Regions from separate parts of the Thiomicrorhabdus indica genome, predicted to be linked through region 4. Evidence: predicted binding sites of a transcription regulator. Region 4 holds the regulator's gene; each other region holds the start of a gene.
The links. Region 4 encodes PhoB, which activates phosphate uptake and scavenging genes when phosphate is short. Its sites were predicted from a motif close to GNNTGTCATAAAACTGTCANAT; they were not measured.

Region 1: the regulator PhoB is predicted to act here: its motif matches at 1,843-1,864, upstream of D9T12_RS10780 (PhoX family protein).
Region 2: the regulator PhoB is predicted to act here: its motif matches at 1,710-1,731, upstream of D9T12_RS01250 (BtaA family protein).
Region 3: the regulator PhoB is predicted to act here: its motif matches at 1,949-1,970, upstream of D9T12_RS02925 (histidine phosphatase family protein).

What each region holds. Positions count from the first base shown of each region.
Region 1 is NZ_CP033040.1:2,456,224-2,459,553, forward strand. Features, by position in the region: gene D9T12_RS10765 (c-type cytochrome) at 1-538, opposite strand, end outside; gene D9T12_RS10770 (acyl-CoA thioesterase) at 688-1,074, opposite strand; gene radC (RadC family protein) at 1,133-1,813, shown strand; gene D9T12_RS10780 (PhoX family protein) at 1,951-3,330, shown strand, end outside.
Region 2 is NZ_CP033040.1:308,525-311,854, reverse strand. Features, by position in the region: gene D9T12_RS01260 (glycosyltransferase family protein) at 1-437, opposite strand, end outside; gene D9T12_RS01255 (HAD-IIB family hydrolase) at 674-1,531, opposite strand; gene D9T12_RS01250 (BtaA family protein) at 1,749-3,089, shown strand; gene D9T12_RS01245 (VHS/ENTH/ANTH domain-containing protein) at 3,093-3,330, shown strand, end outside.
Region 3 is NZ_CP033040.1:712,646-715,975, forward strand. Features, by position in the region: gene D9T12_RS02920 (metallophosphoesterase) at 1-1,129, opposite strand, end outside; gene D9T12_RS02925 (histidine phosphatase family protein) at 1,140-1,895, opposite strand; gene nrdB (class Ia ribonucleoside-diphosphate reductase subunit beta) at 2,056-3,189, opposite strand; gene dauA (C4-dicarboxylic acid transporter DauA) at 3,303-3,330, opposite strand, start outside.
Region 4 is NZ_CP033040.1:836,961-840,290, reverse strand. Features, by position in the region: gene phoR (phosphate regulon sensor histidine kinase PhoR) at 1-1,033, opposite strand, end outside; gene phoB (phosphate regulon transcriptional regulator PhoB) at 1,040-1,753, opposite strand; gene phoU (phosphate signaling complex protein PhoU) at 1,784-2,524, opposite strand; gene pstB (phosphate ABC transporter ATP-binding protein PstB) at 2,546-3,330, opposite strand, start outside.

The DNA of each region.
Region 1 (3,330 bases), 1.2 Mb from region 4:
GCGAAGCCAAGAGACGACCATTCACAGGGGTATAATTCAAGGTATTCGCATAACTGACGCTGTCAGAAGCAACTGAAATATCCATATCAGCAAAACCGTCGTTATTCAAATCAACGGCTTCATCTGGCGACATAGGTAATGGAATGTATGCTAAATCCAGCGGTTGCTGCAAATTAATCACCGGATTACCATTAAAGGTCAAATTTGTAATAACCTGATTTACAGTTCCCTCATTGGTGACCATCGCAATGCGACAATCGACACTGACTGGCACATTTAAGGTGAAAGGGTGTTGATCAGTACCATTGAGCACCGAGCTCACTGAAGGATTCGATCCGTTACTGCAATAGGCTTGAATAATCGTGCCGGGAACCGTTCCGGTTACGGCAACAGTCTGAGTGGTGGTCGTAGTAGGTGCTGAATCAACGGTTGAATCTCCTCCACCTCCACCACAACCTGCCATCAAGACCACAACAGGAATCGCACTCAGTAGAACAGATTTTTTGGATATTTTTGAATGTTTTATTAGCCTTGCCATAGATACTCCTTAAGCTGTGCCATCGTCATTAGCTCCAAAGAACCAATAGAATTTCAGCTTTTAGTATCTATGCTAACAACCCACAAAAATAGAGGACAAAAGACGATTTTCACAAACGTCCAATACGAAAAAGAACTTTTAAAGAATATTTAACTCAATAACTCATCAAATGGTTCAAATGCCATAGGTCGTCCTTTGGCATTCACAGCGACACCAATGAATTTCGATTTCACCATTAATTGATCATCCGTTTTGCGATGCAAATTTTGCACAAATGCATATTTGATACGTGACTCACGTACTATCTCAACCGTAATATAGAAATCATCTCCCGGTTTCAATGGGGCTTTGTATTCCAGTTCTGCTTTCAAAACCATTAAGTTGATTTCCTGTGCCGCCAATTCAGCAAAATTTACATTGATTGAGTGCAAAAATTCATGACGTGCATGCTCCATATAATGCTGATAAATGGCATTATTAACGACCCCTTGCAAATCACACTCATAATCACGCACTTTCAAATCAATGGAAAACATTGCAAAACCTCACACTTTTAATTAACATTTTGATTATATTTCAATTTAGGAGACGACAATGTCGATATTGGATTGGCACGAGAATGACCGTCCTCGCGAGAAACTCCTAAAGTTTGGAGCCAATAGTCTAACCGATGCCGAGTTACTTGCGATATTTTTGAGGGTCGGCGTACAAGGCAAAAGTGCTGTCGAGCTTGCACAGGATTTACTTGATCATTTTGGCTCTTTGCATAATTTATTAACAGCCAATCAAACAACCTTTTGTAAAGCCAAAGGTTTGGGCAGTGCGAAATTTGCACAACTCAGCGCAGTGCTCGAAATGTCTCGTCGCCATTTTGAATCGGGGTTGCAACAGCTGGATGCTTTTACCTCTCCCGAATTAGTCGCACGTTTTTTAGAACATCAAATCGGCCACCATCATCGCGAACGCTTTGGCGTGTTATTTTTAAATCAACAACATGAGCTAATTGAGTACCAAACGCTTTTTGAAGGCACAATTAATCAAGCTAGCGTCCACCCCAGAGAAATCGCCGAAGCTGCTTTAAACACTCATGCCGCCGCAGTTATATTAGCGCACAATCACCCAAGTGGCGATCCCTCGCCAAGCGAGGCAGACATTCACCTGACAAAGCAAATCCATAACGCCTTAGACTTATTCGATATTCGAACACTTGACCATATTGTCTTAGGTGATACCGGCCGGTGGAGTTCTCTTGCAAAACTTGGCAAAATGCCCTAATTCACATCACTTGAATTACGTACTTCAACTTAAGTCATAAAACTTTCGAATAGCTGTAAACCACCGGCCATATTTCTGTAACAAAAGACCTCTAAGATTTCCCCGATTTCTAATTCAACATCTCAATGGGGAAAACAATGAAACTTAATAAATTAACTTTAGCACTAGCTTCGGTTATGACTTCCAGCGCACTTGTTCTGAGTGGCTGCCTGAGTGATAGCGATGATACTAAAACATTCAAGTCGATCGAGTTCACGAATACTGAAGCGCCTGCGACAGCTGAAAAAATGGCTCAAACCTATACAGAGTCTTCAGCGATTGTGACTTACACAGATGGATCAACTGAAGAATTCCCTCTAACTTATGAAAAACTTTTTGGAACATTAGATACCGTTGGTACGAACCCTCACCCAGCAGGTCAGCTTTATGACATAAACGGTTCTCCACTAATGGATCCAAACGGTGCACCATTAATTGCCGAAACGCCAGACTCAAATAGTTTGCTAAAAGTTGGTGACAAAATTTTCATGGTTTCTCACCTTGAATATGATTGGTTATATGCGGATGGATCACGTGCTGGATCACGTGCTCCAATGGGAATGATTCAAACTGAAATCTCTCAAGATGACGATGGTGATTTAGATGCAGTCGATCAAAAACCAATTGATTTTTCAGGCGTTGACGGACTTTGGATTCCTTGTTTTGGCTCGCAAACACCTTGGAACACTCACCTTGGTTCTGAAGAAGATTATGACATGCAGTACAACCCTCTGAATGGAAGCTATAGTCGTACAACAGCAGCCATTAACGCAATGTCAACGATGTATTTCAATAACACTCGTACAGCAAACCCATACCACTATGGTTATTTCCCAGAAGTAACGGTTAATGAAGATGGTTCAAATGAAGTGGTGAAGCACTACTCAATGGGTCGTGGTACTTGGGAAGCTGGTAAAGTCATGCCTGATAGTCGCACAGTTTATTACGGCGATGACGGTACCAACGTGGCACTATTCATGTATGTTGCCGACAAGGCCGGTGACCTTTCATCCGGTTCTCTATACGCTGGTAAAGTGACTCAAACAGGCAGCTATTCAGGCAACTTCGAATGGATCAAGCTTGGAAGTGCGACGGATGCAGAGGTTAAAACGCTTGCCGACACAACCACGTTTGACGATATTTTTGTCAACGAAGCATTTGATGAAACGACAGAGTCTTGCCCTGCCGGCACAACGCACATTCAAGCAGGTTCTACATTTGATGAGTGTCTTGCGGTTAAACCAGGAATGGAAAAAGCGGCTGCTTTCCTAGAATCTCGTCGTTATGCCGCTCTTAAAGGTGCAACGGTCGAATTCAACAAAATGGAAGGTATCGCGGTCAACTCTGCGGATAACCACCTATATATGGCAATTTCATACCTAGACAGAGGAATGCTTGATCAAGGTCTTCCTGCGAGCATGGAACACCTAAAAATGGAAAAAGTAAACGCTGGTGCCACTTTCACTCTTCCAATGTCT
Region 2 (3,330 bases), 530 kb from region 4:
AAAGCAACCACTTTTGCCCTTTTCGATGCCAGCACATAGCCATAACACCCCCAAACATTGGTACCCTTACCCGGTTCGGTTGGGGCAAGACCTTCCTCTTTTAAACGATCCATAATCGCTGTCACACGTGGGCCGTCATTCCAGATAATGCGATGCTCTTGAGGCAGCTCGGAAAAATATTTTTTTGCGAATTCAAACTGCTCTTTATCTGCACGATCTAAGCCAATAACAATTTCGGAGAGATAAGGAACTTTTTTTAACTCTTCAACAATGTTTTTCAGGGCTGGCATTTCCAATTCACTGAACAGTGACGGAAGAATCAATCCCATGTTTCGGGTTTCGGAAAACTTAATTAACTCCTCTTCTAAACTTTCAACCGGCCGGTCAGTTAGATTATGAAAAGTCGTTACAGTCCCATTCTGAAAAAAATCACTCATCTCAAATCCTCTATATAATTTCTATTTTTTTGACTAACACCTCAGGTGCAAACTCAAAAACGCGCTAAAACGCTGATAAAGCAAACACATTGTTACACCCTCATTTTGGTTAATCAATTGATCTCTAATATTGACTATTTCTCACCGGCAGATAGGTCATTGCTAAAAGACGTTGTTCGTCATCCATAACCACTCTGCGCATTGCATCCATGCAATGCGAAGCTTTTATCGGTGACCTATCTACCCTTCAAATCTTTCAAGATTCGTCTGACTGTTTCCGCCCAACCTTCCGGGGCAGCTTTTTGTGCATAAATCACTTGTTTAGGGTAACCATCAGGCTTGGCATCAATCTCCAAACTTGAAAAGTTACCGGCCGGTAACACCACTGCAATGTCAGCGGCTTCTAACATTGCTCGATCATTATTGCCATCACCCAATGCGACAACACATACATTTTCACGCTGCTTTTGCCCAAGCAAACCACTTTCAGTCAACAACCAGTTCATCGCTTTTGCTTTATCATGCTGACCCATGACATGATAAAAACGCCCCCCTCGGACGACTTGCAACCCGGTCCTCTCAGCCAATTGAATGAAAGCCTCAAGCGACTCTTCAGAGTCATGCCACAACATCGGTTCAGTCACTTCTCGTTGCATCGCTTGCTCTGCATCTTTTGTCGCCAACCCAGTCGTTTCTACGACTCGATCAACCGACATATCGCCAAAGCCTTCAAACTGCCAATCAAATTCTTCTCTAACCTGCTGCATAAAAGCACGAATTTGTGGGTAAGGTGTTCCCAGTATCTGTTTGTTACCGGCCGGTACTTGTGCCCGTATGGGTACTTGTGCCTGTATGGGTCCTTGTGCCCGACTGGGTAAATAAATCACCCCGCCATTTTCGGAAATAAATGGAGGTTCTAAATTAAGTTTTTCTAGCCAAGTAGCGATTTCCGCATAGGTTTTACTCGAATTCACCACCACAGGAATTCCCTCTTCAGCTAACTGTTCCAACACTGGCAAGACTGGCGCATATTCATAATCAGAATGCCCCAAAACAGTGCCATCCATGTCGGTAAAAATGCAATCAGGCTTCAAACCCACTCCTTTATGGTGCAACCACCAAACTTAAAACACTTTTTGTGCCAGTTTTATAAGCAAGACTCATGCAATGCATTAAACTATCCTGCAATATCGGCACCTTCAATTCACTGTTATATAAATTTCACAGGAGTGTCAAATCCTGTCACTGATTCATTTCTATCATGCCAAAAACAAATGACTTTTAGATGACTATCTTTCTTTTGAGGAAATCATGACACTGCCAAATAAACCTGCAAACTCATCTTTGACAACTCCAGATGAAATTCACCCGTTTTCCAACTCCCAAACGCATACTGAAGGCTGTAACAAAACGCTATTAAATGAAGCAGTGAAACCCTCAAGTTTGTTCAGCAAAAAAGGGTTGGCAGATCGACTGTTTGCAAAATGGTTTGATCGTTTGGTTTATCCGCAAATTTGGGAAGACCCAGAGGTTGATATCCAAGCTTTGAATCTCAAAGAAAATTCTCGCGTGTTTACGATTTCTTCTGGCGGGTGCAATGTTTTGAACTACTTAACCGTCAAACCAAAATCAATTACGGTTGTCGATTTAAATGAACACCACTTAGCCTTGCTAGAGCTGAAATTGATTGCTAGCCAAAATCTAACTCAATCTGAGTTTTTTGACTTTTTTGCCAATGCCAACTTACCGCACAATATTGAAATATTTGAGAAGAAACTCATTTCAAAACTCTCAACAAAAACCCAACAGTATTGGAATCAAAAAACAGGCGTTCTGAGAAAAAAGCGTATCGAGCTGTTTGCCAACAATTTTTACCACCACGGTCTACTTGGTAAATTCATTGGCTTGATTCATTGGGTCAGTCGTCGGCTTGGCTATGACATTAGCCAAATCATGCAAGCCAAAACACTTGAAGAGCAACGAACTCAATTTGAACAGCATGTTGCGCCAGTATTTGACACAAAATTGTTACGCTTTTTAAGCCGAAGAACTTCTGTACTTTACAGCCTAGGCATTCCACCTTCTCAATACGATGAAATGCAAGTCAACTCTGAACAAAAAGGCGTGCAAATGCATGAACTGTTAAAGGATCGTGCTCGCCGTTTAGCCTGTGATTTTCCGCTAGAAGAAAACTATTTTGCTTGGCAAGCCTTTGCTCGCCGATATGATTTGGAAAGCCAGAAAGCGTTACCAAGATACTTAAAAGCTGAAAATTTTGAAACGATCCGCCAAGAATCCTCCAAAGTTTCTTGGCATCACACCTCGCTTACCCAACAACTGCAAGCGATGCCTGCCAACAGCTTAGATGCATACCTGTTTTTGGATGCTCAAGATTGGATGGACGCAGAACAACTGAATGCGCTATGGTCTCAAGTGACTCGAACCGCAACCACCGATGCACGAGTTGTCTTCAGAACAGCCGGTGAAATTTCTCCTTTAGAAGAAAAACTTGCGCCAAATTTGCTTGAGCAATGGCAAACCGATGCCGATTACAATGCACAACTAACACGCCAAGACCGCTCAGCAATTTATGGCGCTGTGTTTATGTATCAAAAAATTACAGGCGAGAAACCTCAAGGGTTGGAGTCGTAATTCATGACGCAAAACCCAATCGAATTCGATGTGGAGGTTAACGAAAATTTAACCCGTTCTAATGACTCTGTGAATGCCGCGCTTGCGAAAAAAACTCAGCAGTTTATCGACGCTTTTCAGCAGACCTTACCAAATGCGATTGCCAATATTGCCACAGAATTGAACGTTTATTCGTTCAACGAAATTTCAATCCCTGTGGCTAAAAACCAAACCGACTATCGTAATAGCTATGTTTGCTCAG
Region 3 (3,330 bases), 120 kb from region 4:
GTCCTCTTTTTGCTCGACAGTTTTGGTTGAGTTCGGTGTCACATTCGAAGTTCAAAATGCCTTCTCGAAGATACAGTTTTTGGCCATCAGTATGACTTCGATGTCCATTTACAATGGCATAAATCCCTTGTTCTTTGAGTGCTTTGGCACCTTTGCGAGTAAAGGCAAAATTTTTGTCACGGTATTTAGTGCGGACAACGTTGCCATAAGAGCTATAGTAAATTTCAAAAATCTTACCTGCCATTAAGGTTTGCTGAAAAACATTATTTAATTCATCGCATGGATCACGTAATTCGCTGAATAATTCTGCGATTTCATCATCCAATCCTGCATGACAGAAAAGATAGTTTCCGCTTCGATGGAGTAGTTTCAGTTCTTGAAAAAACCAAGCAAATTCACCGGCCGGTTCAATAAACAGTTGTTGTGCGAATTTAATTGCTTGATATAGGTGTTTAGGCTCCATATCAAGCTCGAAGCAGGCATCAAAAATATCACGTTGTTTTTTGCGAATCTGTTTGAATTCTTTTGCTAATTGTTTCTCATTCAAAGTGTTTTTTGAGAACTCTGCAAATGAATCAAACCACTGTTGTGGTGGCGTTAGTTTTTCAATCGCTTGAGCATTTGTAACAGGGCAGGGGTGTAGGTTCAGTTGGTAATAATCAAAGACTTCTTTAAAGAAAGCGACGGTTTTGCGACCCATGCGCACAATAAAATGCACTTGGCGCATATCATCTGTATGTTCCAGTGCAATCATCCCTGCTAATACTCGGATATCATGATTCCCTGCTAATAGCACCAAATCGATTCCTGTTTCACGCAATTTGGCTAACAATTGGAATAGTTTAAGATTGCTTGGGCCTTTGTCAAAGCAGTCACCACCAATAATAATTTGCGATTTCTTAGCGTTTTCGGTGAGTGTAATGTTCTGCAAATCACTTTGCGCATGGATTAACTGGCTCAATTTCAGGGAGCGTAAAAACGCGTTTGCATCAGCATGTAAGTCGCAAAAAAAATAGGCTTTTTTATTGGGCTTGATTAGATGTTCAAGTTCAAAATCTTGAGTCGATTCAGGAATCCAGTTTTGGAAATTTTCAATGTTTGCATCGTTTTGTAATGTGTGAGTTGTCATGAAAAACTCCTTAATCTAACCATTGCATGATTTCTGAGGTCAGCTGTGTTTCACTGATACTGCGGTGGACGGTGAAGTCTGCCGTTTCGGGGGTGAAATGAGGGCGGATTTTCCAATTGCCGGCCATATGCAGAAACTTCTGTTGCGCTGCATCCCATTTAAAAAACATCGGTGAGGCATAATGCATTGAGTATTGCTTGATTTGCTCAAATTCTAAAATGCCCATTAAATGTGCTGCATGGCGAAAACTTGCGCCATGACCGATAAAAATTTGAAGTTGGCTGTGGTTAGCGGGCTTGCTGAGCTGCTGTTGGATGAAGTTAGCAACTCTTTCTCCTGCGTCCATGAGCGACTCAGCACCATCAAAAGGCAGTCGATAATATGAGTCGGATTTCCAAGTAAAACCTGGGTGTTCAAATCGTGGGTCCGAATGTAGGATTTCATCGATTTCTTTCACACTTAGGTTTGCCAATGCTCCAACTGAGCGTTCGTTAAGTGCTGAGTCCGATTCAATATTTGGGGGTGTCGAGAAGTTTTCGGCTAAGACTCGAGCGGTTTCCCATGCGCGTAGTAGATTTGAGCAGAAGATTTTTTCAGGTAAATTGAGTGCATGATTGTTTGCAAATTCAATAATCTTTTGAGCTGCTAACTGACTTTGTTCAATGCCATGAATATCTAATGCATAAGGTTGCCATGCACTAGGTACATTCGGTTTTTGATGGTAACTGCCGTGACGCAGAAAGGCGAAAATGTAATCTTGGTTCATTTGTCCATTTTAAAAACTACCGGCCGGTAGGAAATGAACGTTTTTTAATGCTTTAATGACAGTAATATGAAAATGGATCGAGTGGTAGCTTAGCCCGATCTTAGGCTAAGCAAGTAAAACGTGTTTGCTAGGACTTGGTCTTTAAGCCTAATGGATTTGATTATAAATCAAAGTCGCTAAAGTCTGAGCTATCGACTTTGGAGTCGACTTGACCAACCAAATAAGATGAGATTTCTGATTCTTGTGGTGCGACTTGAACATTATCTGAAACCAACCAGTTATTCATCCAAGGCAATGGATTACTTCTATTTTCGAAAATAGGGTCAAGGCGAACCGCTTTCATGCGTACATTGGTGATGTACTCAACATAGTCTTTCAAAATTGAAGCATTTAGGCCAATCATTGAACCGTCTTTAAACAGATAATCTGCCCACTGCTTTTCTTGTTCCGCTGCTTGGCGGAAAATTTCAATGGTCGCTTCTTTTTGTTCTTTGACAATAATCGCCATTTCTGGATCATCTTTGCCGTCCGCCATAAGATTCATCATGTTTTGTGTGCCTGACAGGTGAAGCGCTTCATCGCGAGCAATCAATTTAATGACTTTTGCGTTACCTTCCATCAGAGAGCGTTCGGCAAAACTAAATGAGCAAGCAAATGAGACATAGAATCGAATGGCTTCTAATACATTGACCGAAACCAGTGTGAGATAGAGCTGAGTTTTGATTTGTTTACGGAACGCATCATTTTTTTGCAAATCAATTGCTTCAGCATACATTTTATTGGTCAATGCAATCAATTCGTCATAGTGCGAGGTTACCGCCAATGCGCGTTTGGTAATTTCTTCGTTATCGACGATATCATCAAATACTTCAGAAGGGTTGGTGAAGATATTGCGGATAATATGTGTGTATGAACGCGAGTGAATTGTCTCGGAAAATGCCCAAGTCTCAATCCAGGTTTCAAGCTCTGGCAGAGAAACTAACGGCAATAGAGCGACGTTAGGAGAACGGCCTTGAACCGAATCCAAGAGGGTTTGGTATTTTAGGTTTGAGACAAACACGTGTTGTTCGTTGTCAGGAAGTTGTTGGTATTGGGCACGATCGGTTGAAATATCAACTTCTTCAGGGCGCCAAAAAAATGAAAGCTGTTTCTCGATTAATTTTTCAAAGAATGGAAATTTCTGCTGATCATAGCGAGCAACATTGACGTTTTGACCAAAAAACATTGGTTCTTTCATTGCATCGTTATGCCCTTGGCAAAAAGTTGAGTAGGTATTTTTTTCTTGGCAACTCATATCCGTTTTCCTTGAATCTGTTCCATCGAAATGACCCGCTATTTTACTCACAAATGAGAGGCATTGTCATTTAAATTCATCTTGTCAGTTCGGAGTCATTTTTTACTCAGGATTTACCGGCCGGTATTTTCTGTTCTGGCA
Region 4 (3,330 bases):
TGCGAGTACGTTGCCATTTAACAACAATCTTACCGCCATCCGGTGAATAGCGCACCGCATTGGAAAGCAAATTCATAAACAGACTTTTTAAAGGTTCTTGGTAACCTTGAATTTTCAAACCTTCATCAATCTCAAATTCAAAGTGATGACGACCATCCGTTAATTGCGCAACCTCAGGCTGAAGCCTTTTTAAAATGGCCGGCACATCCACCGACTGAATTTCAGCGGTAATGGAGTCCGCTTCCATTGTGGATAAGGTCAACAAATCTTCAATAATGGTTCTCATGCGTACAGTTTGATTATGCATATGCTCCAGCGGTTGTTGCCAAGTTGGCTCATCAGCCATCTCTTGCATCAACTCAAGGTAACCGTGTAAAACCGTAAGCGGCGTGCGTAATTCATGAGAAGCATTTGCCACAAAATCTCGACGAATCTGCGCCAACTGGTAAAGTTCAGTGATGTCTTGCGCAATAATAAGTTTATGATCTTCAAAATATTCAATGACACGAATTTCATAAATGCGGCCATGCTGCAAACTCAACTTAATCGTGTTTTCAAATAATTCTGTTTGAAGATACCTTAAAAATTCAGGTTGACGAAGAATGCCTTCAATCCGCCTTCCAACATCTAAACGTCTCAGCCCAAGAATTTTTTTTGAAGGATCATTGAACCACTCAATATGATTTTCACTATCCAGTGAAACAATCGCACTTGGAATCAACATAGAAGCAGCTTTAAACTGCTCAGATTTGTAAAGATATAAATCGGCATGCTTTTCTAGAGCACGTTGTTTTTTGGAAACTTGGTAGGACACCTCGCTCCAAAAACCAGAAACCGGGGGGTGATTAACTTCACCCTCACCTTTCATCCATTGTTCAAATTTGTAAGTCGACCATAGTTGACGACCGATATAAAACACGACGAATACTATCGCAGGACCAATAAAACACTCGATTAACCACCCTATAAACAATAAGGCCCATATAAAGGTGATTATCCAAGTGAGTTCACGTTTAACACCAGCACTTAACAAATTCGATCAACCCTCCACTACCGAAAAACGGTAACCAGAGCCACGAATCGTCTGAATATAGTTAGAAACTCCTAAAGGCTCTAAGATTTTTCGAAGTCGTCGAATATGCACATCAACGGTACGTTCTTCCACGACGACATTGACACCCCAAACCTGGTCAAGCAGTTGCGAACGCGTAAAAACTCGGTTTGAATGCGATAGAAAAAACAGAATTAACTTAAACTCCGTTGGCCCAACTTTGACTTCCGCATCATCAATATAAAAACGATGGCTGACGGTATCCAAACGCATTCGACCCGCAATAATTTGATCACTGCTTTGCGAACTATCATCCGTTTGACGACGTAACAACGCTTTGATTCGAGCCGTCAAGGCTCGAGGTGAGAAAGGCTTGACGACATAGTCGTCTGCGCCTGATTCAAAGCCTTGAACCTGAGCTTCCTCTTCACCACGAGCCGTCAACATAATTATAGGAATCGTTTTACCAAAAGACTTCTGGCGCAAGGTCTTCGCCATAGTCACACCTGAAATTCCAGGCAACATCCAATCAAGCAGAATTAAGTCCGGTTGTGACTCTTCAGCCAAACGCATACCTTCTTCAGCATTGGATGCTTCAATTACCTTATACCCTGACGAATCCAGAGTAAATTTCAGCATATCCCGAATAGCCGCCTCATCTTCGACCACTAATATTAGAGGCTTGGTCGTTTGTTGACTCAAAATTTTTCCTTTTGGAACGAATGATTATCTCTAGGAGTTCTTGTCATCTTCAATAAGCTTGGCAATTTCTTCTTCACCCATCTTACGAATATCGATACCTTTGACTAAATATACGACACTTTCAGCAACATTCAAAGCATGATCCGTCACACGCTCAGCTGCACGAATAGACATAAACATATCTGTTAACACATCAATTTGAGATAAATCCGTCTCCGATGCCAATTTTGAACGTACGGTTACTAATGCATCCGCTAAAACCATGTCCATACGTTCTTCTTCCTGATAAACCCAAAGAACGTCTGAAATATCTAAACGTGAAAAACCGTTCAGTGTTTTCTGAATCATTTTTTCTCCAGACTGCATCAATGTACAAAGCTCGTTATAACAAGGTAAACGAGTACAGCCGACTTCCTCTTCACATTGATGAATCGCTAGCTTAGCAATTTTAACCGCTTCATCACCCATGCGCTCTAAATCTACCGCCACACGAATTGCCATAACAATCAAGCGCAAATCCGATGCCGTAGGTTGCTGTCGAGCAAGTACCGCAGCACTCAGGCGATCAATTTCCATCTCTTCCTGATTAATTAACTCATCAGTCGCTAAAGCCTCTTTGGCTAAATCAATGTTTCCTGTTTCCAAGGCTTGACGCAAATTTGTCAATTGGCTCTCAACTAGCCCTCCCATTCTGGCCACTTCATTGAATAAAGCTTCAATGTTACGGTTCAATTGCTCTGAGATATGCGTGCTAAATTCTTCACGTTCCATGCTTTAATCCTCTTTATTTCATTAACCGTAACGGCCAGTAATATAATCTTCAGTACGTTTAACTTGTGGGTTGGTGAATAATGAATCCGTATCGGTATATTCAATCAAATCCCCCATATACATAAAGGCCGTATAGTCTGAAACACGCGCAGCCTGTTGCATATTGTGCGTTACAATCAAAATCGTAAAATCTTTTTTCAACTCAAAAATCAGCTCTTCAATTGCAAGTGTTGAGATTGGATCCAAGGCTGAAGTTGGTTCATCCAGCAACAGAACTTCTGGTTTTATCGCAATCGCACGAGCGATACATAAACGCTGTTGTTGACCACCCGACATACCAAGTGCATTCTCGTTAAGACGGTCCTTAACCTCTTCCCAAAGGCCTGCGCCTTTTAAGGCCCATTCAACCGACTCATCCAAAACGGTTTTATCAGTGATTCCTTGTAAACGTAACCCGTAACAAACATTTTCATAGATCGATTTTGGGAATGGATTCGGTTTTTGGAAAACCATTCCCACTCGACGCCGTAATGCTGCCACATCCATATCTTTGGCATACATATCATCACCATGAAGTGTCATTTCACCTTCAACGCTTACAATATCGATCAAATCATTCATTCGGTTAAAGCAGCGCAGCAAAGTCGATTTACCACAACCCGATGGACCAATAAACGCTGTGACACGGTTTTCAGGAAGATCCATTGTTACGCCATTAAGGGCTTGCTTAGAACCATAATAGAGGTTCCAGTCTTTTACCTGAATCGCAATTTTTTCATTTTCCAATGAAAGTTTTTCTAAGCCTT